Regions from separate parts of the Arthrobacter sp. NPDC092385 genome, predicted to be linked through region 2. Evidence: predicted binding sites of a transcription regulator. Region 2 holds the regulator's gene; the other holds the start of a gene.
The links. The regulator HrcA, encoded in region 2, represses chaperone genes, less so after heat shock. The targets are predictions, from matches to a motif close to TTNGCACTCGNNNNNNNCGAGTGCNAA.
Positions count from the first base shown of each region.

Region 1: the regulator HrcA is predicted to act here: its motif matches at 5,600-5,626, upstream of groES (co-chaperone GroES).

Region 1 is NZ_JBIVQL010000002.1:212,033-223,797, reverse strand. Features, by position in the region: gene ACIQCY_RS04140 (HAD family hydrolase) at 1-354, opposite strand, end outside; gene ACIQCY_RS04135 (SAM-dependent methyltransferase) at 467-1,681, opposite strand; gene ACIQCY_RS04130 (ABC transporter ATP-binding protein) at 1,691-2,449, opposite strand; gene ACIQCY_RS04125 (iron chelate uptake ABC transporter family permease subunit) at 2,446-3,402, opposite strand; gene ACIQCY_RS04120 (ABC transporter permease) at 3,449-4,462, opposite strand; gene ACIQCY_RS04115 (siderophore ABC transporter substrate-binding protein) at 4,495-5,439, opposite strand; gene groES (co-chaperone GroES) at 5,767-6,063, shown strand; gene groL (chaperonin GroEL) at 6,139-7,752, shown strand; gene ACIQCY_RS04100 (ribonuclease J) at 8,033-9,667, opposite strand; gene guaB (IMP dehydrogenase) at 10,061-11,587, shown strand; gene ACIQCY_RS04090 (ABC transporter ATP-binding protein) at 11,709-11,765, shown strand, end outside.
Region 2 is NZ_JBIVQL010000006.1:20,022-29,631, forward strand. Features, by position in the region: gene ybeY (rRNA maturation RNase YbeY) at 1-32, opposite strand, end outside; gene ACIQCY_RS09155 (PhoH family protein) at 29-1,063, opposite strand; gene ACIQCY_RS09160 (GerMN domain-containing protein) at 1,483-2,460, shown strand; gene ACIQCY_RS09165 (16S rRNA (uracil(1498)-N(3))-methyltransferase) at 2,494-3,264, opposite strand; gene dnaJ (molecular chaperone DnaJ) at 3,267-4,397, opposite strand; gene hrcA (heat-inducible transcriptional repressor HrcA) at 4,483-5,496, opposite strand; gene ACIQCY_RS09180 (DUF3097 family protein) at 5,671-6,522, shown strand; gene ACIQCY_RS09185 (DUF4870 domain-containing protein) at 6,601-7,017, shown strand; gene hemW (radical SAM family heme chaperone HemW) at 7,189-8,418, opposite strand; gene lepA (translation elongation factor 4) at 8,449-9,610, opposite strand, start outside.

The sequences.
Region 1 (11,765 bases), on a different contig from region 2:
CGTCAGGCCGTCGTCGGCGCAGCGGCGCACGAGCTCCCCGGCGCCCTCGAAGGAACGCAGTCCGGGCCAGTAGCCCGAGAAGATGGCACCGTGCGTCGAATCGAGCTCGGCGTCCTGCTCGGCGTCGCGGTCCTCGCCGAGGAGGTGCGCCACGAGCTTGTCCCCGCCCATCCCGATGGCCCGGTGGATCTCCGCCATGGGGACGTCGTGCCCGAACCGGCGGAAGGCCTGCCACCACGCGATGGTGTGCTGGTAGTTGGAATCGACGAGCGTGCCGTCCACGTCGAACAGCACCCCGTGCCGTGTGTCCGCCGATCCCGCCGATCCCGCCGATTCCGTGGTGCCGTCCGCCATGTGCTCCGCCCTTCGCGCGTCCTGATGCCTGTCCCTCCCGAGTCTAGGAACACGGATACCGGCGCGGGGCGATGACGGGCAGGTTGCGGCGAGGCGGGAAGTGTGGCTCCCGCTACGGCAGCGTGACGGGCTCGACGACGATCGCCACGCGCTCGTCCCCGATGCGCGTCAGCACGAGGGTGGCCTTCTTCCGCCCTTTGCCCGAACCGGTCAGCAGCTGTTTCCTGACCTCCTCCGGCGTCACGGAGGTGCCGCGCTTCTTGATGTCGAGGACGCCGATACCCTCCGAGCGGACCCAGGCCTTGAGCGCCTTGACGTTGTAGGGGCGCACCTCGAGCACCCGGTACGCCCGGGCGAACGGCGTGTCCGTGAACGACGGCGCGCAGATGTACGCGATCATCGGATCGACCAGGTGCCCGCCGAGCTGCGCGGCGAGGTCCGCGACGAGTTCGGCGCGGATGACGGCGCCGTCGGGCTCGTAGAGGTAGCCGCCCGGTTCACCGACGGCGGCGGTGGGTCCCTCCCCGAACTCCGCTCCCGACACCATCTCCGCCGAACCCTGCGCGCCGATGACGAGGGCCGCCCGGCGCACGCCCTCCCGGCGGAGGGCGTTGAACCACAGGGCCACCTCGGTGACGTCGCCGTCCACGGAGACCCACTGCGCCTCGCACGTCGACGGGATCGAGTCGTGCGGCATCCCGGGGCCCATCTTCACGCCCACGGGCTTGCCGCTGTCCGCGAGTTCCTGGACGAAGGACAGGGGAGGGGAGAACGCCTCGGGATCGAAGAGGCGGGACGTTCCCGACGTCGTCGTCGTCCTGCGTGCCGGGTCGAGCCAGACGCCGTCGTACTCCGTGGTGTCCACGAAGGAGGCATCGGCGTTGACCACCCGGGCGTTGGGGAAGGGCAGCAGGTTCATGGTCGCGGCGGCGGCGGTCGCCTCGTCGAGCTCGACGGCGGTGACCTCGCGCTCGAGGGTGGCCAGGGCCATGCTGTCGGCGCCGAGGCCGCAGCCCAGGTCCGCGATCCTCACGAGGCCGGCGTCCACGAAGCGCTGCGCGTGGCGCGCCGCGACGGACAGGCGGGTCGCCTGCTCCAGCCCTGCCGCCGTGAAGACCATGTGCTCGGCGAAGGGCCCGAACTTGGCGGATCCCTTGGCCCGGAGGCGCGATTGCGTGAGGGCGGCGGCGACCACCTCGGGAGGGTGCCCGGCCTTCCGCAGCTGCTCCGTGAGGCGCATGCTGTCGGCTTCGGTGTAGGGGCCGAGCGAGTTCAGCAGCTCCCAGCCCTCGGGGGTCAGGATGTCCGCGATGTTGTCCGAAGCCATGCAGCCAGCCTAGGCGAAGTAGACGCCGATCCTGTTGCCCCGGATCTGCTCCACCTGGATGTCCACGTCGTACACGTCGCGGAGCACCGCGGGCGTCATGATCTGCTCTGGCGTGCCCTGGTGGATGAGGGCGCCGTCGCGCATCGCGACGATCGTGTCGGAGTAGCAGGACGCGAAGTTGATGTCGTGGATGACCAGCACCACGGTCTTCCCGAGCTCGTCCACGAGCCGGCGGAGCAGGCGCATCATGTCCACCGAGTGCTTCATGTCGAGGTTGTTGAGCGGCTCGTCGAGCAGGATGTAGTCCGTGTCCTGCGCCAGCACCATGGCGATGAACGCCCGCTGGCGCTGCCCGCCCGAGAGCTCGTCGACGAACCGGTCCGCCAGGTCCGTGAGGTCGAGGTAGGCCAGTGCCCGCTCGATGTGCTCGCGGTCCACCACGGTGGGGCGGCCGTTGTTGTGCGGGAAGCGGCCGAAGCCCACGAGGTCCCGAACCGAGAGCCTGACCGTGAGCTGGTTCTCCTGGCGCAGGATGGACAGGGTGCGCGCGAGGGCCGGCCCCGCCGTCGTGCTGACGTCCAGCCCGGCCACCTCGACCGTCCCGGCGTCCAGGGGGAGGAGCCTGCTCATCATGGACAGCAGCGTGGACTTGCCCGCGCCGTTCGGTCCGATGATCGAGGTGACGCCGCCGCTCGGGATGGTGCACGTGACGTCGTCGACCACGGTGGCGGTGCCGTAGCGCTTGGTGGCATGGTCGATGGTGATCACCGGACACGGCCTTTCAGGAGGAGTGCGAGGAAGACGATGCCGCCGGTGAATTCGATCACGATGCTGAGCGCGGTGTCGAACTCGAAGACCTGCTCGAGGACGAGCTGCCCGCCCACGAGGGCGATCACGCCGAGCAGGACGGCGATGGGCAGCACGACGGCGTGCCGGAAGGAGCTGCACAGCTGGTACGCCAGGGCCGAGACGAGCAGGCCGAAGAACGTGGCCGGGCCCACCAGGGCGGTGGAGACGGCGACGAGGACCGAGCAGATGACGAGGACGAGCGTCACCGTGCGCCGGTGGTCGACGCCGAGGCCCACGGCGGTGTCCCGGCCGAGGGCGAGGACGTCGAGGCGGTGGCGCAGGCGCCACGCGGGCACGCACAGACCGGCGACGGCGACCGCGGAGATCAGCAGGAGCATCGGGTCCACGCGGTTGAAGCTCGCGAAGAACAGGTCCTGCAGGATGATGTACTCGCTCGGGTCCATCAGGCGCTGCAGCAGGGACGAGGCGCCCCGGAAGAACACGCCGAACACGATGCCGACCAGCAGCAGGAGGTGCAGGCTGCGTCCCCCGCCCGTGAAGAGCCACCGGTAGAGCAGCCACGAGAAGGCGACCATCAGGGTCACCTCGACGGCGAAGCGGAGGGGCGCTCCGAGCGTCAGGAGCGTCGAGGCCCCGAGGGCGAACGCCAGGACGGTCTGGATGAGGATGTAGAGGGCGTCCAGCCCCATGATCGACGGCGTCAGGATCCGGTTGCCGGTGACGGTCTGGAAGAGCACCGTGGACACGCCGACGGCCACGGCGACCAGCACCATGGCGCCGACCCGGTTGAGCCGGCGGGGCAGGACGTAGGCGAGGTTGCCCTCGAGGCCGACGAGCAGGAAGGTGGCGACGAGCGCTGCCGCGGTGATGCCCAGAACCACCAGCCAGACGGCCGGGGGAAGGGCTTTCACGGGCTTCCGTCCGGACTGCACGACGGCGGTCGGAAGTGCAGTGGTCCTAGCGCGCACAGGCGTTCCTCCGGACGAGCAGGGCGATGAACAGGGCACTGCCGACCACCGAGACGATCACGCCGACCGGCACCTCGTAGGGGAAGCGGATGACGCGGCCGAGGATGTCGCACGCCAGGACGAAGCCTGCCCCGAAGACGGCGATCCAGGGCACCGCCCGGCGCACGTTGTCGCCGATCACCAGGGACACGAGGTTGGGGACGATCAGCCCGAGGAACGGGATGGAACCGACCACCACCACGACGACGGCGCTGATGAGGCTCACGAGCACCAGTCCGAGGTTCATGGTGCGCCGGTAGTTCAGGCCGAGATTGGTGGTGAACTCCTCGCCCATGCCTGCGACGGTGAAGCGGTCGGCGCACACGTAGCCCACGACGGCGAGCACCGCGACGATCCACAGCAGCTCGTAGCGGCCGCGGATGAGCCCGGAGAAGTCGCCGATCATCCAGGTGTTGAGCGTCTGGAGCAGGTCGAAGCGGTAGGCGAAGAACGTGGTCACGGCCGCGATGACCCCGCCGAGCATGATGCCGACCAGGGGGACGATCAGCGTGTTGCGCAGCGGTATCCGCCTCAGGACGGACAGGAAGAGCGCCGTGCCGGCCATGGCGAACAGGGCCGCGATTCCCATCTTCGCCACGATGGGGGCGCCGGGCAGGAGCAGGGTCGCCACGAGGATGCCCGCGGTGGCGGACTCCACCGTGCCGACGGTGGAGGGCTCCACGAACCGGTTGCGGGCCATGAGCTGCATGATGAAACCCGCGATCCCGAGCGCGACGCCGGCCAGGATGACGGCGAGGGTGCGCGGGACCCGGCTGATCAGGAAGGTCTGCCACGCGGCCGCGTCGCCCGCGAGCAGGTCGGCGGGAGACACCTCGGAGACGCCGACGAAGAGGCTGACGAGGGCAAGGAGCAGCACGGCTCCACCGGCCGGCCAGAGGGCGGGCGACCGGGTGGAACCGTGCTGCTGTACCGGCTGCTCGGGCCGGAGGGAGAGTGCTGCCATGGGGGCGCCTGCCGCAGGAGCGGTCGGGCGGATCAGGCCGCGACGGCCTCGTTGACGGCCGACACCATGGCGTCGAGGTTGTTCAGGCCGTACCCGATGAGGTACCAGCTCGCGGAGTCGAGGTAGGTGATGGCGCCGTTCCTGGCGGCATCGGTGCCGTTGACGAGCTCGTTGTCCAGGACGGCGGAGCCGGCTGCGCCGGCTTCACCGACGGCGGCGTCGCGATCGATCACGAACAGGTGGGCAGGGTTGATCTCGGCGATGTACTCGAAGGAGACGGCCTCGCCGTGCGTGCCTTCGGTCTTCACCTCGGCAGCGGGCTCGACACCGAGCACGTCGTGGATCAGGCCGAAACGCGACCCGGCACCGTACGCCGTGAGCTCGCCCGCGCTGGTCATCAGGATCAGGCCGTTGCCCGCGGATGCCGCGGCTTCCTTCGTCTGGGCGATCTTCCCGTCGAGGGCTGCGAGGCGGTCGACGACCTCGTCCTCCCTGCCGAAGATCCGGCCGAGGGATTCGGTGTGCTCGGTGAAGCTCGCGATCGGGTCGGCGGCGTCGACGCTGAGGTCGATGGTCGGCGCGATGTCCGAGAGCTCGTCGTAGGAGTCGGCGACGCGCCCCGAGATGATGATCAGGTCCGGAGCCGCGGCGGCGATCGCCTCGAAGTCGGGTTCCTTCATGGATCCGATATTGGTGATGTCCCCACCCTCGTACGCGGAGAGCTGCTCGGGCAGGGTGCCCTGCGGTACGCCGTCGACGTCGACCCCGAGTGCGTCCAGCGTGTCCAGGGCGCCGAGGTCGAAGGTGAAGACCGTCTCGGGGTCGACCGGGACCTCGGTGGTGCCCTGCGCGTGCTCGACCGAGACGCTCGACGCCGCTGCCGGCTCGTCGGCAGCTTCGGAGGAACCGCCGCACGCCGACAGGGCGAGGGTGGCCGCAGCGGCTGCGGAAAGGACGGCGAGGCGCACGTGTGCCATGGGGTGAACTCCGTGGAGGAAGGGCCGGGCTCGCCGGCCGCCGAGGAAGTAAGGAATGCCTTACCTCTCCGAATCTAGAGGGGAGCTCGGGAATTACGCAACCGAAGCGTGATGTATTCGTTGTGTCGCGTGTCACCCCGCGTCCCGGAAGCCGCCAGGATTGGCACTCGCCTTGACCGAGTGCTAGCCGTTGCATACAGTCGGAGTTGGCACTCACTCCTAGTGGGTGCTAATCCCGAGGGAAGCGTTCGCCGGCACCGCGACGACGGTTCACGCCCAGCCCGACGGCCTACATTCCATTGGTATCGAACGCAAAGGAGAGCCCGAGTGTCGGTCTCTATTAAGCCTCTTGAGGATCGTATTGTTGTCCGCCCCCTCGAAGCCGAGCAGACCACTGCTTCCGGCCTCGTCATCCCGGACACGGCCAAGGAGAAGCCCCAGGAGGGTGAAGTCGTAGCAGTTGGACCGGGTCGCGTCGACGACAACGGCAACCGCGTCCCCGTCGACGTCGCCGAGGGCGACATCGTCATCTACTCGAAGTACGGCGGAACCGAAGTCAAGCACGGTGGCCAGGAGTACCTGGTGCTCTCCGCCCGCGACGTCCTCGCAGTCGTCGTCAAGTAGTACCCCGATTGGAAGAGCCCCGGCCCGCAGTGGCCGGGGTTTTTCTCGCTGCACAAGCCTGAAAGGAACCAACAAATGGCAAAGCAGTTGGAATTCAACGACGCCGCCCGCCGTGCCCTCGAGGCCGGCGTGGACAAGCTCGCGAACACCGTCAAGGTGACGCTGGGCCCCCGCGGACGCAACGTCGTGCTCGACAAGAAGTGGGGCGCGCCCACCATCACGAACGACGGCGTCACGATCGCCCGTGAGATCGAACTCGACGACCCGTACGAGAACCTCGGCGCCCAGCTGGCCAAGGAAGTCGCCACCAAGACCAACGACGTCGCCGGTGACGGAACCACCACCGCCACCGTCCTGGCGCAGGCCCTGGTCAAGGAAGGCCTCCGCAACGTGGCCGCCGGCGCCGCTCCCGGACAGCTCAAGCACGGCATCGAGGTGTCGGTCGAGGCCGTCGCCAAGCGCCTGCTCGAGAACGCCCGCGAGGTGGTCGGCCAGCAGACCGCCAACGTCGCCTCCATCTCCGCCCAGAGCACCGAGGTCGGTGACCTCCTCGCCGAGGCGTTCGACAAGGTCGGCAAGGATGGTGTGATCACCATCGAGGAGTCCTCCTCCACGCAGACCGAACTCGTCCTCACCGAGGGCATGCAGTTCGACAAGGGCTACCTCTCGCCGTACTTCGTGACCGACGCCGAGCGCCAGGAAGCCGTCCTCGAGGACGCGCTCATCCTCATCAACTCCGGCAAGATCTCCTCGCTGCAGGAGTTCCTGCCGCTGCTCGAGAAGGCCCTCCAGGCCGGCAAGCCGCTGTTCATCATCGCCGAGGACATCGAGGGCGAGGCGCTCTCCACGCTCGTGGTCAACAAGATCCGCGGCACCCTCAACGTCGTCGCCGTCAAGGCTCCCGGCTTCGGTGACCGCCGCAAGGCCATGATGCAGGACATCGCCACCCTCACGGGTGCGCAGGTCGTCTCCCCGGACCTCGGCCTGAAGCTGGACCAGGTGGGCCTCGAGGTGTTGGGATCCGCACGCCGGATCACCGTCACCAAGGACGCCACCACCATCGTCGACGGCACCGGCAGCGAGTCCGACGTCGCCGACCGCGTGGCGCAGATCCGCGCCGAGGTCGAGCGCACCGACTCCGACTGGGACCGCGAGAAGCTCCAGGAGCGCCTCGCGAAGCTCGCCGGCGGGATCGGCGTGATCAAGGTCGGCGCGGCCACCGAGGTCGAGCTCAAGGAGAAGAAGCACCGCATCGAGGACGCCGTGTCCTCGACGCGTGCCGCACTCGAAGAGGGCATCGTGGCCGGTGGCGGTTCCGCACTGGTCCACGCGGGCAAGGCCCTGGACACCGATCCCGATGTCCTGGCACTCGAGGGCGACGCGGCCACCGCCGTCGGCCTCGTCCGCCGCGCCCTCGCCCAGCCGCTGCGCTGGATCGCCGAGAACGCGGGCCACGAGGGCTACGTCGTCGTCGCGAAGGTCTCCGACCTCGAGGACGGCCACGGCTTCAACGCCGCGACCGGCGAGTACGAGAACCTCGTGGACGCAGGCATCATCGACCCGGTGAAGGTGACGCGCTCCGCCCTGCGCAACGCAGCCTCCATCGCGGCGCTGGTGCTCACCACGGAGACCCTCGTGGTCGAGAAGCCCGAGGAGTCCGACGACGAGGGCCACGGCCACTCGCACTAGGACGCCGGGGCTCCGGCCCGCGCGGTTTCCAGCACGCTGAAGCACCCCGGTTCCTCGGAGCCGGGGTGCTTCTGCGTTCCCGGCCGGTCAGCCCCGGGCCGCCGGCCGGACGTCCCACCCAGCGGCACCTTCCGGTGGGAATGTTCGAACATTCCCACCCGAACAGCCTGTCCAGTGGGATGGTCCGCCCGGCCGGCACTCCAGTGCGCCACCGGACGACGGAGCCCCGGCACTCTGCGCGAGTGCCGGGGCTCCGGGTGGTGCTGGGTGAGGCGCTGCCCTACGCGTCGACGACGATGGCCGTGACGACCGGCTGGCGGTTGTAGTACCGGCGCATCCAGTTGGCCGTGGCCCGCTCGATGATGTCCTCCGGATCCTGGCGGCGGCCGCCCTGGCGGTTCGACGCGGAGTCGCGGAGGGCCTTCTCGACGGCGGCACCGGCCTTGTCGAGGTCCTCGTCCGAGCAGGAGAAGCCCTTCGTGAAGAACTCGGGGGCCTCGGCGATGTCGCCGTTGTCGGGGTCGATGATCGCGAGGACGGTGACGACGCCCTCCTCCGCCAGGCGGCGGCGCTCCACGAGGTCCTCCTCCGTGATGCCGCCGACGCTGTCGCCGTCGACGAAGACGAGCCCGGCCTCCACCTTGCCCGAGAGCGTGGCGCGGCCGCGCACGAGGTCGACGGTGACGCCGTCCTGGGCGATGACGACGTTCCGGGGATCGACGCCGGTCGCGACGGCGATCTCCGAGTTGGCGCGCAGGTGGCGCCACTCGCCGTGCACCGGCATGACGTTGCGGGGCTTGACGATGTTGTAGCAGTACGCGAGTTCGCCGGCGCTGGCGTGGCCGGAGACGTGCACCTTCGCGTTGCCCTTGTGGACCACGTTGGCGCCGATCTCGGTGAGGGCGTTGATGATGCCGTAGATGGCGTTCTCGTTGCCCGGGATGAGCGAGCTGGCCAGCAGCACGGTGTCACCCTCGGTGATGCGGATGGCGTGGTCGTTGTTGGCCATGCGCGAGAGGGCGGCCATGGGCTCGCCCTGCGAACCGGTGCAGATCAGGACCACCTTGTGGTCGTCGCTGCGCTCGAGCTTCTTGAAGTCCACGAGCAGTCCCTGCGGGATGTTCAGGTACTTGAGGTCCGCCGCGATGGTCATGTTCCGCACCATCGAGCGGCCCACGAACGCCACCTTGCGGTTGTGGCGGTGCGCCGTGTCGATGATCTGCTGGATGCGGTGGATGTGGCTCGCGAAGCTCGAGACGATGATCCTGCGCGGCGCCGTGCGGAACACCGCGTCGATCGCCGGGCCGAGGTCCTTCTCGGACGTCGTGAAACCGGGGACGTCGGCGTTCGTGGAGTCCGTGAGGAACAGGTCCACGCCCTCGGCGCCGAGGCGCGCGAAGGCGCCGAGGTCCGTGATGCGGCGGTCCAGGGGGAACTGGTCCATCTTGAAGTCGCCCGTGTGCAGCACCATGCCGGCCGCGGTGCGGATGGCGACGGCGAGGGAGTCCGGGATGGAGTGGTTCACCGCGACGAACTCGAGGTCGAACCCGCCCATGGTGCGGCGGTCGCCTTCCTTGACCTGGACGGTCTTCGGCGTGATGCGGTGCTCCTTGAGCTTCGCCTCGATGAAGGCGAGCGTGAGCCGCGAACCGACCAGGGGGATGTCGGCGCGCTCCTTCAGAAGGTACGGGACGGCGCCGATGTGGTCCTCGTGGCCGTGCGTCAGCACGACGGCGACGACGTCGTCGAGGCGGTCCCGGATGTAGGAGAAGTCGGGAAGGATGACGTTGACGCCCGGCTGGTGCTCCTCGGGGAACAGGACACCGCAATCGACGATCAGCAGCTTGCCGTCGAACTCGAAGACGGTCATGTTTCTGCCGATCTCACCGATGCCACCGAGAGCGACGATGCGCATGGCTCCCTTGGCCAGTTCCCGTGGTGCTTTCAGTGCGGCAGGTCGTTTATTCACAGATTAGGTTTCTCTCAGTCGGTGCGGGGAGGCGGGGACGAGGCCGTCAGACGTACGTCGTCGAGGCCGGCGATCCCGGCGTTGCCGTTCAGGTGGTCCCCGGCGTTCCCGGGGAGATACTCCTCCTAGGATACGTGGTTCGGCGGCGTCCCGGCGGATGGGCCCTCGCGGTACGTCGCACCGCGTCCGGACAGGGGCTGAAGGCCGCGCCGCGCCGGTGACGTGAGCGCTGTCACCGGAATAGGGCGCCACCGCGAATAGTTCTAGACTGACAGGGCCCGCCGGCGCATCCGCCGAAGGCCCCTACCCCCACCCGGTGACACCGAAAGAGGCGCAGCAGTGAGCGAGCAGTCCGGCCAGAACGAGACCCACGACCCCTTCGGATTCATCGGCCTGACGTACGACGACGTCCTCCTGCTGCCCGGCCACACCGACGTCATCCCCTCCGAGGCGGACACGTCCTCGCGCATCTCCAAGCGCATCACCGTGAAGACCCCGCTGCTCTCCTCCGCGATGGACACGGTGACCGAATCCCGCATGGCCGTCGCCATGGCACGCCAGGGCGGCCTTGGCGTGATCCACCGCAACCTGTCCATCTCCGACCAGGCGGACCAGGTGGACCGCGTGAAGCGCAGCGAGTCCGGCATGATCACGAACCCGCTGACCATCGGCCCCGGGGCAACACTGCAGGAACTCGACGAGCTGTGCGGCCACTACCGCGTCTCGGGCCTTCCCGTCGTCGACGCGACCGGCCACCTGCTCGGCATCGTCACCAACCGCGACACGCGCTTCGTGCTCGAGCGCGACTTCCCGCGCACGCTGGTCCGCGACGTCATGACGAAGATGCCGCTCGTCACCGGGCACGTGGGCATCAGCGGCGACGACGCCATCAGCCTCCTCGCGACCAACAAGATCGAGAAGCTCCCGCTCGTCGACGACGAAGGGATCCTCCGCGGCCTCATCACCGTCAAGGACTTCACGAAGGCGGAGCAGTACCCGCTCTCCACGAAGGACGACGACGGACGCCTTCGCGTCGGCGCGGCCATCGGCTTCTTCGGCGACGGCTGGGAGCGCGCCATGGCGCTCGTCGAGGCCGGCGTCGACGCGCTCTTCGTCGACACCGCCAACGGACACAGTGCCGGCGTGCTCGAGATGATCTCGCGCCTGAAGGCCGAGAAGTCCGCGGCGCACGTCGACATCATCGGCGGCCAGGCGGCGACCCGCGAGGGCGCCCAGGCCCTGATCGACGCCGGCGCCGACGGCATCAAGGTGGGCGTGGGCCCGGGCTCCATCTGCACCACGCGCGTCGTCGCGGGTGTCGGCGTCCCGCAGGTCACGGCCATCTACGAATCCGCCAAGGCGGCCATCCCCGCCGGCGTCCCCGTGATCGCCGACGGCGGGCTGCAGTACTCGGGCGATATCGGCAAAGCACTCGTGGCCGGCGCCGACACCGTGATGCTCGGGTCCCTCCTGGCAGGATCCGCCGAGGCTCCGGGCGAGCTCATCTTCGTCAACGGCAAGCAGTTCAAGACCTACCGCGGCATGGGCTCGCTCGGAGCCATGCAGACGCGCGGCAAGAACACCTCCTACTCCAAGGACCGCTACTTCCAGGCCGATGTCACCGGTGACGACAAGCTCATCCCCGAGGGCATCGAGGGCCGGGTGGCCTACCGCGGGCCCCTCGCCTCGGTCGCGTACCAGCTGGTCGGAGGACTGCGCCAGACCATGTTCTACACGGGCGCGCGCACCATCCCCGAGCTGAAGGCCAAGGGCAAGTTCGTCCGCATCACGGCGGCCGGCCTCAAGGAGTCCCACCCGCACGACATCCAGATGACGGTCGAGGCACCCAACTACGGCTCCAAGTAACCCGACCGCCGGCATCAGCCCCCTCTCCGAGGGGGCTGATGCCGTATGAGCGGCCTCCCGCAGCCCGAGGGGGCTGATGCCGTGTGAGCGGCCTCCCGCAGCCCGAGGGGGCTGATGCCGTATGAGCGGCCTCCCGCAGCCCGAGGCCGCCGCCCGCCGCAAGCTCCGCCTCGGTCCC
Region 2 (9,610 bases):
TACCCCGACTCGTTGTTGACCTCGACGCTCATCGGGCTGCCACCGGCCTGACGGCGCGGGACTGGCCGGCGCGCTGCTCCTCGTCCCATGCGCTGTAGGCGGTCACGATATCGCCGACGAGCCGGTGGCGGACGACGTCGGTGGCGTCGAGCTCGCTGAAGTGGACGTCGTCGACGTCGCGGAGGATCTCGCTGACGACCCGCAGGCCGGAACTCGTGCCGCCGGGGAGGTCCACCTGCGTGATGTCTCCGGTCACCACCATCTTCGAGCCGAAGCCGAGGCGCGTGAGGAACATCTTCATCTGCTCGGGCGTGGTGTTCTGGGCCTCGTCGAGGATGATGAACGCATCGTTCAGGGTTCGTCCGCGCATGTACGCGAGCGGCGCGACCTCGATGGTGCCGGCTGCCATCAGGCGCGGGATGGAGTCCGGATCCATCATGTCGTGCAGGGCGTCGTAGAGCGGTCGCAGGTAGGGATCGATCTTGTCGTTGAGCGTGCCGGGGAGGAAGCCCAGCCGCTCTCCCGCCTCGACGGCGGGCCGCGTGAGGATGATCCGGTTGACCTCCTTCTGCTGCAGCGCCTGCACGGCCTTCGCCATCGCGAGGTAGGTCTTGCCGGTGCCCGCCGGGCCGATGCCGAACACGACGGTGTTGCGGTCGATCGCATCGACGTACGTGCTCTGGTTGAGCGTCTTGGGGCGGATGGTCTTGCCCCGCGAGGTGAGGATGTTGACGGACAGCACCTCCGAGGGCCTGGCTGCGCTCTGCGTCTTGAGCATCGTGACCAGTTGCTCGAGGACCTGGGGGGAGACGGTGGCGTTGTTGACGGCCATGGTCCGGATCTCGCCGATGAGCCGTTCGGTGCGCAGCACGTCCGCCGACGGTCCGGTGATGGTCAGTTCGTTACCCCTGGCCTGGAGGCCGACGCCGGGGAACGACTCCTCGATCAGGCGGAGGGCCTCGTCATTGGAGCCCAGCGCCTGCACCATCTGCGCCGTCGATTCGAAGACGAACGTCCTGGTGTCCAGTCCTGCCGCATTGATGCCTGTCGAAGATTCGCTCATAGCTCGGCCGTCCGGCCTCTGATCGCCCCTCAGTGGAGTAGTCGTCCTGATGATGTGCTGCTGGAGTCGCAGAAATGCCAATGCTACGCCATCCGTCTTTTGTCAACAGGAGCGGAGCGGCCTTGATTCCCGCCCCTGTGCTTTCCCCGACGGAGGATCGAGCAGCACTCGGGTTTCATCGCGAATCGGCAACGGCTTCGTATCGATCAGGTTTCAGTCCCCGCGTGCGCACCTTTTCCTGCAGCCGTGCCATCCTCCCTGTGCCAAGCTGAAACAGGTCCGGCGGGCTCGGGAGCCGCCTGCGGTGCGCGTCCTGGTCGACGCCCTCCTGTCGGAGCACGCGCCGGACCACGACGCATTCCACGACGCATTCCACGAATCGATCCGCGCACCGGCGCGCCTGACGGAAGGGGGCCGGCATGAACGAGCAGGACCCCCTGAAGAGGAGCCGCCTGGGCTTGCGCGGAATGCTCCTGGCCTCCGGCACGGTGCTCGTGGCCAGCAGCGTGTTCCTCGCCCCGAATGTCGGCCTGCCGCAGGGCAGCGCCCCCACGACCGCCCTTGCCGAGCCCCTCTCGGCCGCTGATGCCGGCGCGGAGGCCGGGCCGGCCGACGCCACGATCCAGGCCCAGGCGGCGGCGGACCCTGCCGACCCGCTCCTGCCGGTCTACTGGCTGGGCGACGTGGACGGGAGCGACAGGCTGTTCCGGGAATTCCTGGCGGCGCCTGACGAGACCACCGGCGACCCCATCGCCGATGCGGTGCAGCTCATGACGTCGGGGCGGCCACTGGATCCCGACTACCGCTCGCCCTGGCGGAAGGCATCGAGCGTACGGTCCTCGATCTCGACCAAGAACGTGATCACCCTCGACATCTCCTCCGACGCCTTCTCGGAGAAGCTCGGTGCGGACGACGCGCGGCTCGCCCTGCAGCAGCTCGTCTACACCGCGACGGCTGCGGCGTCGAACGCCGGCCTGATCCAGGGAGGCGAGGCGAGTTCCCTCGTCGTGCTCGTGGATGGAGCAGCGGACTACCGGGCCTTCGATTCCGTCGACCTCGGCGGCGAGTGGACCCGCGACACGTCGACTCTCGCTCCCGTGTGGATCATCGACCCCCAGGAGGGGGTCGAGGCGGAATCCGCCGGGCTGACCATCCACGGCCTCGGACCGGCCTCGGAGGACTCGCTCTCGTGGCGGATCGACCGCAGCACGGACGGCTCCGAGGGCGGCGACACCGCTCTCTTCAGGGACGGCACGGTGGACATCCTGCCCGAGGACGGCGCTCCCGGTGCCTATTCCTTCTCCGTGACGCTTCCCCCCGGACGGTACGACATCACGGTGTCCGCCCCCACCGGCAGCGGCAGGGCCGAGGACTCGAAGACGGTCGTCGTCGGGTAGCCACCCCGGAGCAGGGGAACCCGCTCGCGGGGCCTACCAGCGCCCGAGCAGGTGGTTCAGCAGGACCAGCGCCGCCGGGCCCGCCGAGGACGAGCGCAGCACGTGGGGTCCGAGCCGGGCCGCACGAGCGCCGACGGCCAGCAGCTTCTCGAGCTCCGCCCCGCTGATCCCACCTTCGGGCCCGACGACGACGGCGGTGGACGACGGGGCCTCGAGTGAACCGGCGGCACGGAGCGCCGACACCTGCTCGGCCAGGGAGGACCCGGCGTCCTCGTGCAGGACGACGACGCGGTCGACGGTCGCAGCAGCCCAGGCGGCCATCCGCGAGGTGTCCATCACGGCATGGACCTCGGGCACGAAGGATCGTCGGGACTGCTTCGAGGCAGCGCCCACGAGGGACACCCACTTCTGCCGACCCTTCTCCGCCCTGTCGCCGCGCCATCGGACGATGCTCCGTTCAGCGTGCCACGGCACCACGGCGTCGACGCCCAGCTCGGTCGCCGACTCCACGGCCTGCTCGTCGCGACCGCCCTTCGCCAGGGCCTGGACGAGCAGGAGCGTGTGGCGCGGCGCAGGGTCCTGGCCGGCCGTCTCCACCAGGACGTCCACGGTGCCCGTCCCCACCGCGGAGATCATCCCGCCGATCCGGTAGCCGGCGCCGTCGGAGACGTCGATGCGTTCCCCCGCGGCGAGGCGGCGCACGGTCGCCGCGTGGCGACCCTCGTCCCCGCCGAGGACGAAGACGCTGCCCGGGGACGCGGCACGGACGGCCTCACCGGGCCCGAAGAAGAGGGGTCGCGTCATGCTCAGCGGTTCCCGAGGCGCTCCCGCAGGCGTGCGAACACGCCGGAACCGCTGCTGGCCAGCTGGCCGTCCGTGTACTCCTCGTTCCGCAGTTCCGCGAGCCTGCGCAGGAGCTCCTCCTGCTGCTGGTCGACGTTGCGCGGCGTCTCCACGTTGAGGTGGACCCGCAGGTCTCCCCTGCCCTGGTTCCTGAGGTGCGTGACGCCCAGCCCGCGGAGGGTCAGGATCTCGCCGGACTGCGTGCCCGGCTTGATCACCAGCTCCTGGTCGCCGTCGTACGTGTCCAGGTGCACGCTGGTGCCCAGCGCGGCCGCCGTCATCGGGACGCTCAGCGTCACGTGCAGGTCGTCGCCGTCGCGCAGGAAGGTCGAATCGGTGGCGACGCGGATCTCCACGTAGAGATCGCCCTGGGGCCCGCCCGCGATGCCGGCCTCGCCCTGGCCCGCCAGCTGGATGCGCGTGCCGGTGTTGACGCCGGCGGGGACCTTGATGGTCAGCGTGCGGCGGGCGCGGATACGTCCCTCGCCGCTGCACTCGTGGCACGGGCTCGGGATGACGGTGCCGTACCCCTGGCAGGTGCCGCAGGGCGCGCTCGTCATGACCTGGCCGAGGATCGAACGCACGGCCCGCTGGACCTGGCCCGAACCGCCGCAGATGTCGCAGGTGCGGGGCGAGGTGCCGGGCTGGCAGCACGTGCCGTCGCAGGTGGGGCACACCTCCGCGGTGTCCACCTCGATCTTCTTGTTCGTGCCGAAGACGGCGTCCTTCAGGTCGATGCGCACGTTGATGAGCGCATCCTGCCCGCGGCGCGTCCGGGAAGGAGCGCCCGGCTGCTGGCCGCCTCCGCCGAAGAAGGTCTCGAAGATGTCCTGGAAGGCGAAGCCCGAGCCCGAGTAGCCCGAGCCGTAGCCGTTGTCGGTCCCGTTCTCGTTGCCCGTCGTGTCGTAGACCCGCCGCTTCTGGGGATCCGACAGGACCTCGTAGGCGTGACTGACGCGCTTGAACTCCTCCGACGCGTCGTCACCGGGGTTCACGTCCGGGTGGAGCTTCCGGGCGAGCTTGCGGTACGCCTTCTTGATTTCCTCCCCGGTCGCGCCCTGCGCCACACCGAGGACCTCATAGTGATTACTCACTCGTGCACATCACTTCCTGTTGGAGACTTCTGTCTTCTGCTCGCCGGCGGTGCCGGCGGGCGATACTGCGGCTGCCGTAGCCGGGCTACTCCTCGAGGATCCTCGAGAGATAGCGGGCGACGGCGCGCACCGCGGCCATGGTCGTCGGGTAGTCCATGCGGGTGGGACCGAGGATCCCGAGCTTCGCGCCGGCATCCGGACCGTAGCCGGTCGCCACGACGGAGGCTCCCGAGAGGCCTCCGTAGGGGTTCTCGCTCCCGATCCTCACCGAGATGCCCCGGGCGTCGTACTCCATCTCGGACAGCAGCCTCAGCATCACCACCTGCTCCTCGAGCGCCTCGAGGACGGGACCGATGCTCAGCGGGAAATCACCCGTGGACCTCGCGAGGTTGGCCGTCCCGGCCAGCAGGATCCGGTCGTCCCGTCCGAGTCCGGCAAGCTGCTCCAGCGCCTTCACGATGGTACCCCCGTGCGCCCTCAGTGCAGGAGGCAACTGGGACTGCGCGATCCCGAGCTCGGCCGGCAGCGCCGACAGCTTGACGCCGGACACGGCAGAGAGGATGCGCTGCTTGAGTTCGGCGAGCTCCGCCTCCTGGAGATCGCCATCGGTCCGCACGATGCGCTGCTGCACGGTGCCGTTGGTCGCGATCAGGACGACCAGGATCTGCTGGGGTGCGAGCAGCACGAATTCGATGTGCCGGACGGACGCACCACCGACGCGGGGGAACTGCACGACGGCGACCTGGTTGGTGAGCTGCGCCAGCAGCCGGACGGTCCGGTCCATGACGTCGTCGAGGTCCTCGGCACCCTCGAGGAGGGTCTGGATGGCCTTCTTCTCGGGGGCCGAGAGCGGCTTCACCTCGGAGATGCGGTCGACGAAGAGGCGGTAGCCCTTGTCCGTGGGGATCCGCCCGGAACTGGTGTGCGGGGCCGCGATGAGACCCTCCTCCTCGAGGACGGCCATGTCGTTGCGGATCGTGGCGGAAGAGACGCCGAGCTGGTGGCGGTCGACCAGCGCCTTGGATCCGACGGGCTCCCGCGAATGGACGTAGTCCTCGACGATGGCCCGGAGCACCTCCAGGCGTCGCGGTTCACTCATTCCTGTGCACCTCCGGATCTGTCCCGCACTCACGACCACGCTTCCAGGGTGGTCCCGGCCAGTTAGCACTCGACACACCCAAGTGCCAAGTCTAGTACGTCCGGAGCGATTGTTAGCATTGGGAACCCGGGCTGCGGCACACCGCCGAAGCCCTCGTGGGAAGGACAGGCCGGCATGGAGTACGGCTGGGGAGCACAGGATATTTCGGCTCCGAAGCGGGCCGTCCTGCCCGACGTACCCGTCGAGAAGGACATGGTCCTGGAGGACGTCCAGAGCGGTTTCGTCGGCGCGGTGGTCCGCGTCGAGAAGTCCGGCGGGCTGCATGTCATGGTGCTCGAGGACCGGCGCGGCAAGCACCGCACGTTTCGGCTCGGCCACGGATTCCTCCTCGACGGACAGCCCGTCCACGTCGTCGCGCCCGTCCTGCGCGCCGCTCCGGCGGCCACGCGGACGGCGTCGGGCTCGGTTCGGGTCGAGGGCGCCCGGGCGCGGACGGCGCGGGCCAGCAGGATCTGGGTCGAGGGCCGGCACGACGCCGAACTGGTGGAGAAGGTGTGGGGCGACGACCTCCGGCTCGAAGGCATCGTCGTCGAGCCGCTGCACGGCGTCGACGACCTCGAGGGAGCGGTGAGGGCGTTCGGGCCCGGGCCGCAGCGCAGGCTCGGGATCCTCGTGGACCACCTGCTGCCGGGGACCAAGGAATCCCGGATCGCGCAGCAGGCGATGACCGTCCCCGGAGCCCGCAGCCACGTCCTGATCGTCGGGCACCCCTATGTCGACGTCTGGCAGGCGGTGAAACCGGCCGCCCTCGGGCTCGACGCCTGGCCCGTGGTGCCGCGCCACCAGGACTGGAAGACGGGCATCCTCGCCGGGCTCGGGTGGCCGCATTCCGACCAGGCAGCCGTGGCCCACGGCTGGAAGCGGATCCTCGCCGGGGTGAGCACCTACGCCGACCTCGAGCCCTCGCTGCTCGGGAGGGTCGAGGAGGTCATCGACTTCCTGACCGCTCCCCCGGGCACCGCCTGAGCAGTCCGCTACTCGTTACCACGTATCCTTGGAGCACCTTCCGGGGAGAGTTCTCCGCCAGCCAGCAAAGGAATTTCGTTGTCCAATACCGCCGACCACCAGCACCACGGACGGGGCGAGTCGCAGCCGGTGTTCGAAGGCATCCCGGCACAAGCCCTTCCACTGACGGCATCCGAGGATCGCCAGTTCGCGACACTGGCCCACTTCGGCGGGATCCTGGGTTTCATCCCTTCCCTGCTGATCTTCCTCATCTTCAAGGACCGCGGCCCGTTCACGGCGCAGGAGTCCAGGGAGGCGCTGAACTTCACGCTTCCGCCCACGATCCTCGCCCTGGCGGCCTGGCTCCTGTCGCTCGTGCCGGAGATCGGTGGCATCTTCGCCGTCGTGAACGCGCTCATCTGGGTGACGCTCACGGTCTTCTCGGTCAATGCCGGCATCCAGGTCAATCGCGGACGCCCGTACCGTTACCCCGCGAACCTGCGCCTGATCCGCTAGCTCCAGCCAGGCCGTCCGGTTCCACGCCCGTCCGGTTCCACGCCCGTCCGGTTCCACGCCCGTCCGGTTCCACGCCCGTCCTCTTGCACGCCCGTCCTGTTCCACGCCTGGCGACGGTCGCCGACGCACCGCGGTCGCGTCCGGCCATACCCCCCGCTGGTAGCTCGGACCTCAGTCGGGCAGGAGCCTCCGCACCACGGCGTCCGCGAGCAGCCGGCCCTTGAACGTCAGGACCACGCGACCGGCGAAGGCCGCAGCCGGCTCGACGAGCCCGTCGGCGATCAGCCCGGCGACGGCCCGACGGCCCGACGTCGTCAGCACGTCCGTCGCGAGGCCCTCGCGCAGCCGCACCCGCAGCATCACGTCCTCGACGTATCGGTCCTCACCGGACAGTTCCTCGCGTCCGGCGGCGGGAGAGCGGCCCGCGCCGAGGGCGTCGGCGTAGGGACGCGGATGCTTCACGTTCCACCAGCGCGTGCCGCCCACGTGCGAGTGCGCCCCGGGTCCCGCACCCCACCAGTCGCTGCCACGCCAATAGGCCAGATTGTGCCGGCACTCGTCCGCGGGAGTCCGCGCCCAGTTGCTCACCTCGTACCAGTGCAGGCCGCCGTCGGTCAGCATCTCCTCCGCCAGCGCGTACTTGTCCGCGTGGTCGTCGTCGTCGATGGGCGGCACGAGGCCGCGACGGATACGGGAAGCGAGCCGCGTCCCCTCCTCGATGATGAGGGCGTAGGCGGAGATGTGGTCCGGGCCGTAGGACAGGGCCGTGGACAGGGACGTCCGCCAGTCCTCCAGGGACTCTCCCGGCGTGCCGTAGATCAGGTCCAGGCTGACCTTCAGCCCGGCCTCGCGCGCCCACTGCACGGCCTGCGGCACGCGTTCGGGCGAATGCGTGCGGTCGAGCACGGCGAGGACGTGGGGCACCGCGGACTGCATGCCGAACGAGACCCGGGTGAAGCCTGCCTCCTTCAGCACGCGCAGCGACTCCGGGGTCACGGAATCGGGGTTCGCCTCGGTCGTGACCTCGGCGTCGGGCGCGAGGCCCCACTGCGCGGTGGCCGCGACCAGGATCGAGGCGAGGTCCTCCGCCGGGAGCAGTGTCGGCGTGCCTCCGCCGAAGAAGACCGTCGACAGAGGCCGGGCCGGTACGCCTGAGGACTCCAGCACCTGCGCCCCGAGGGCGAGCTCGGCGAGCACCGAGCCGGCATAGGCGTCCTGGGATGCCCCGCCGCCGAGCTCCGTGGCCGTATAGGTGTTGAAGTCGCAGTAGCCGCAGCGGACCGCGCAGAACGGGATATGGACGTAGAGGCAGAAGTCGCGCCCGAGCGCTCCCTCCGCGGCCGCCGGCGGCAGGACGCCGTCCTGGGGCGCCGGCATGCCGAGCGGGAGGGCGCTAGGCATGCCGGATACCCCGTGTCGCAACGTACGCGGTCACTTCTTGGCTTTGTCCTTCGACTCGTCGGAGGACAGGGCGGCGATGAAGGCTTCCTGGGGCACTTCCACGCGGCCCACCATCTTCATGCGCTTCTTGCCTTCCTTCTGCTTCTCGAGCAGCTTGCGCTTACGGGTGATGTCACCGCCGTAGCACTTCGCCAGGACGTCCTTGCGGATGGCCCGGATGCTCTCCCGCGCGATGATGCGCGCTCCGATGGCTGCCTGGATGGGCACTTCGAACTGCTGGCGCGGAATCAGCTCACGCAGCTTGCCGGTCATCATCACGCCGTAGGCGTAGGCCTTGTCGCGGTGGGTGATGGCGCTGAACGCGTCCACCTGCTCGCCCTGCAGGAGGATGTCGACCTTCACGAGGTCGGACACCTGGTCGCCGTCCGCCTTCCAGTCCAGGGAGCCGTACCCGCGTGTCTTCGACTTCAGGAGGTCGAAGAAGTCGAACACGATCTCCGCCAGGGGCAGGCGGTACCGGATCTCGACGCGATCCTCGGAGAGGTAGTCCATGCCCCCGAGGACACCGCGGCGCTGCTGGCACAGTTCCATGATCGCGCCGACGAATTCCGAGGGCGCGAGGATGGTCGCGGACACCATCGGTTCGCGCACCTCCGCGATCTTTCCGACAGGGTACTCGCTGGGATTGGTGACCTTCAGGACGCGCTTGTCCTCGAGGGTGACCTCGTACTCGACGTTCGGGGCGGTGGAGATGAGGTCGAGGTTGTACTCCCGCTCGAGGCGCTCGCGCGTGATCTCGAGGTGCAGCAGGCCGAGGAAGCCGACGCGGAAACCGAAGCCCAGTGCCGCCGACGTCTCGGGCTCGTAGACGAGCGCGGCGTCGTTGAGGGTGAACTTCGCGAGGGCGTCCCGCAGCACCGGATAGTCCGTGCCGTCCAGCGGGTACAGGCCGGAGAAGACCATGGGCTTGGGGTCCTCGTAGCCGCCGAGGGACTGCGCCGCCGGCTTCGCCAGGTTGGTGACGGTGTCGCCGACCTTCGACTGGCGGACATCCTTCACACCGGTGATGAGGTACCCCACCTCGCCGACGCCCAGTCCCTTGGACGGCTTCGGCTCCGGTGAACTGACACCGATCTCGAGCAGTTCGTGGCTGGCCCGCGTGGACATCATCTGGATGCGCTCGCGCGGGCTG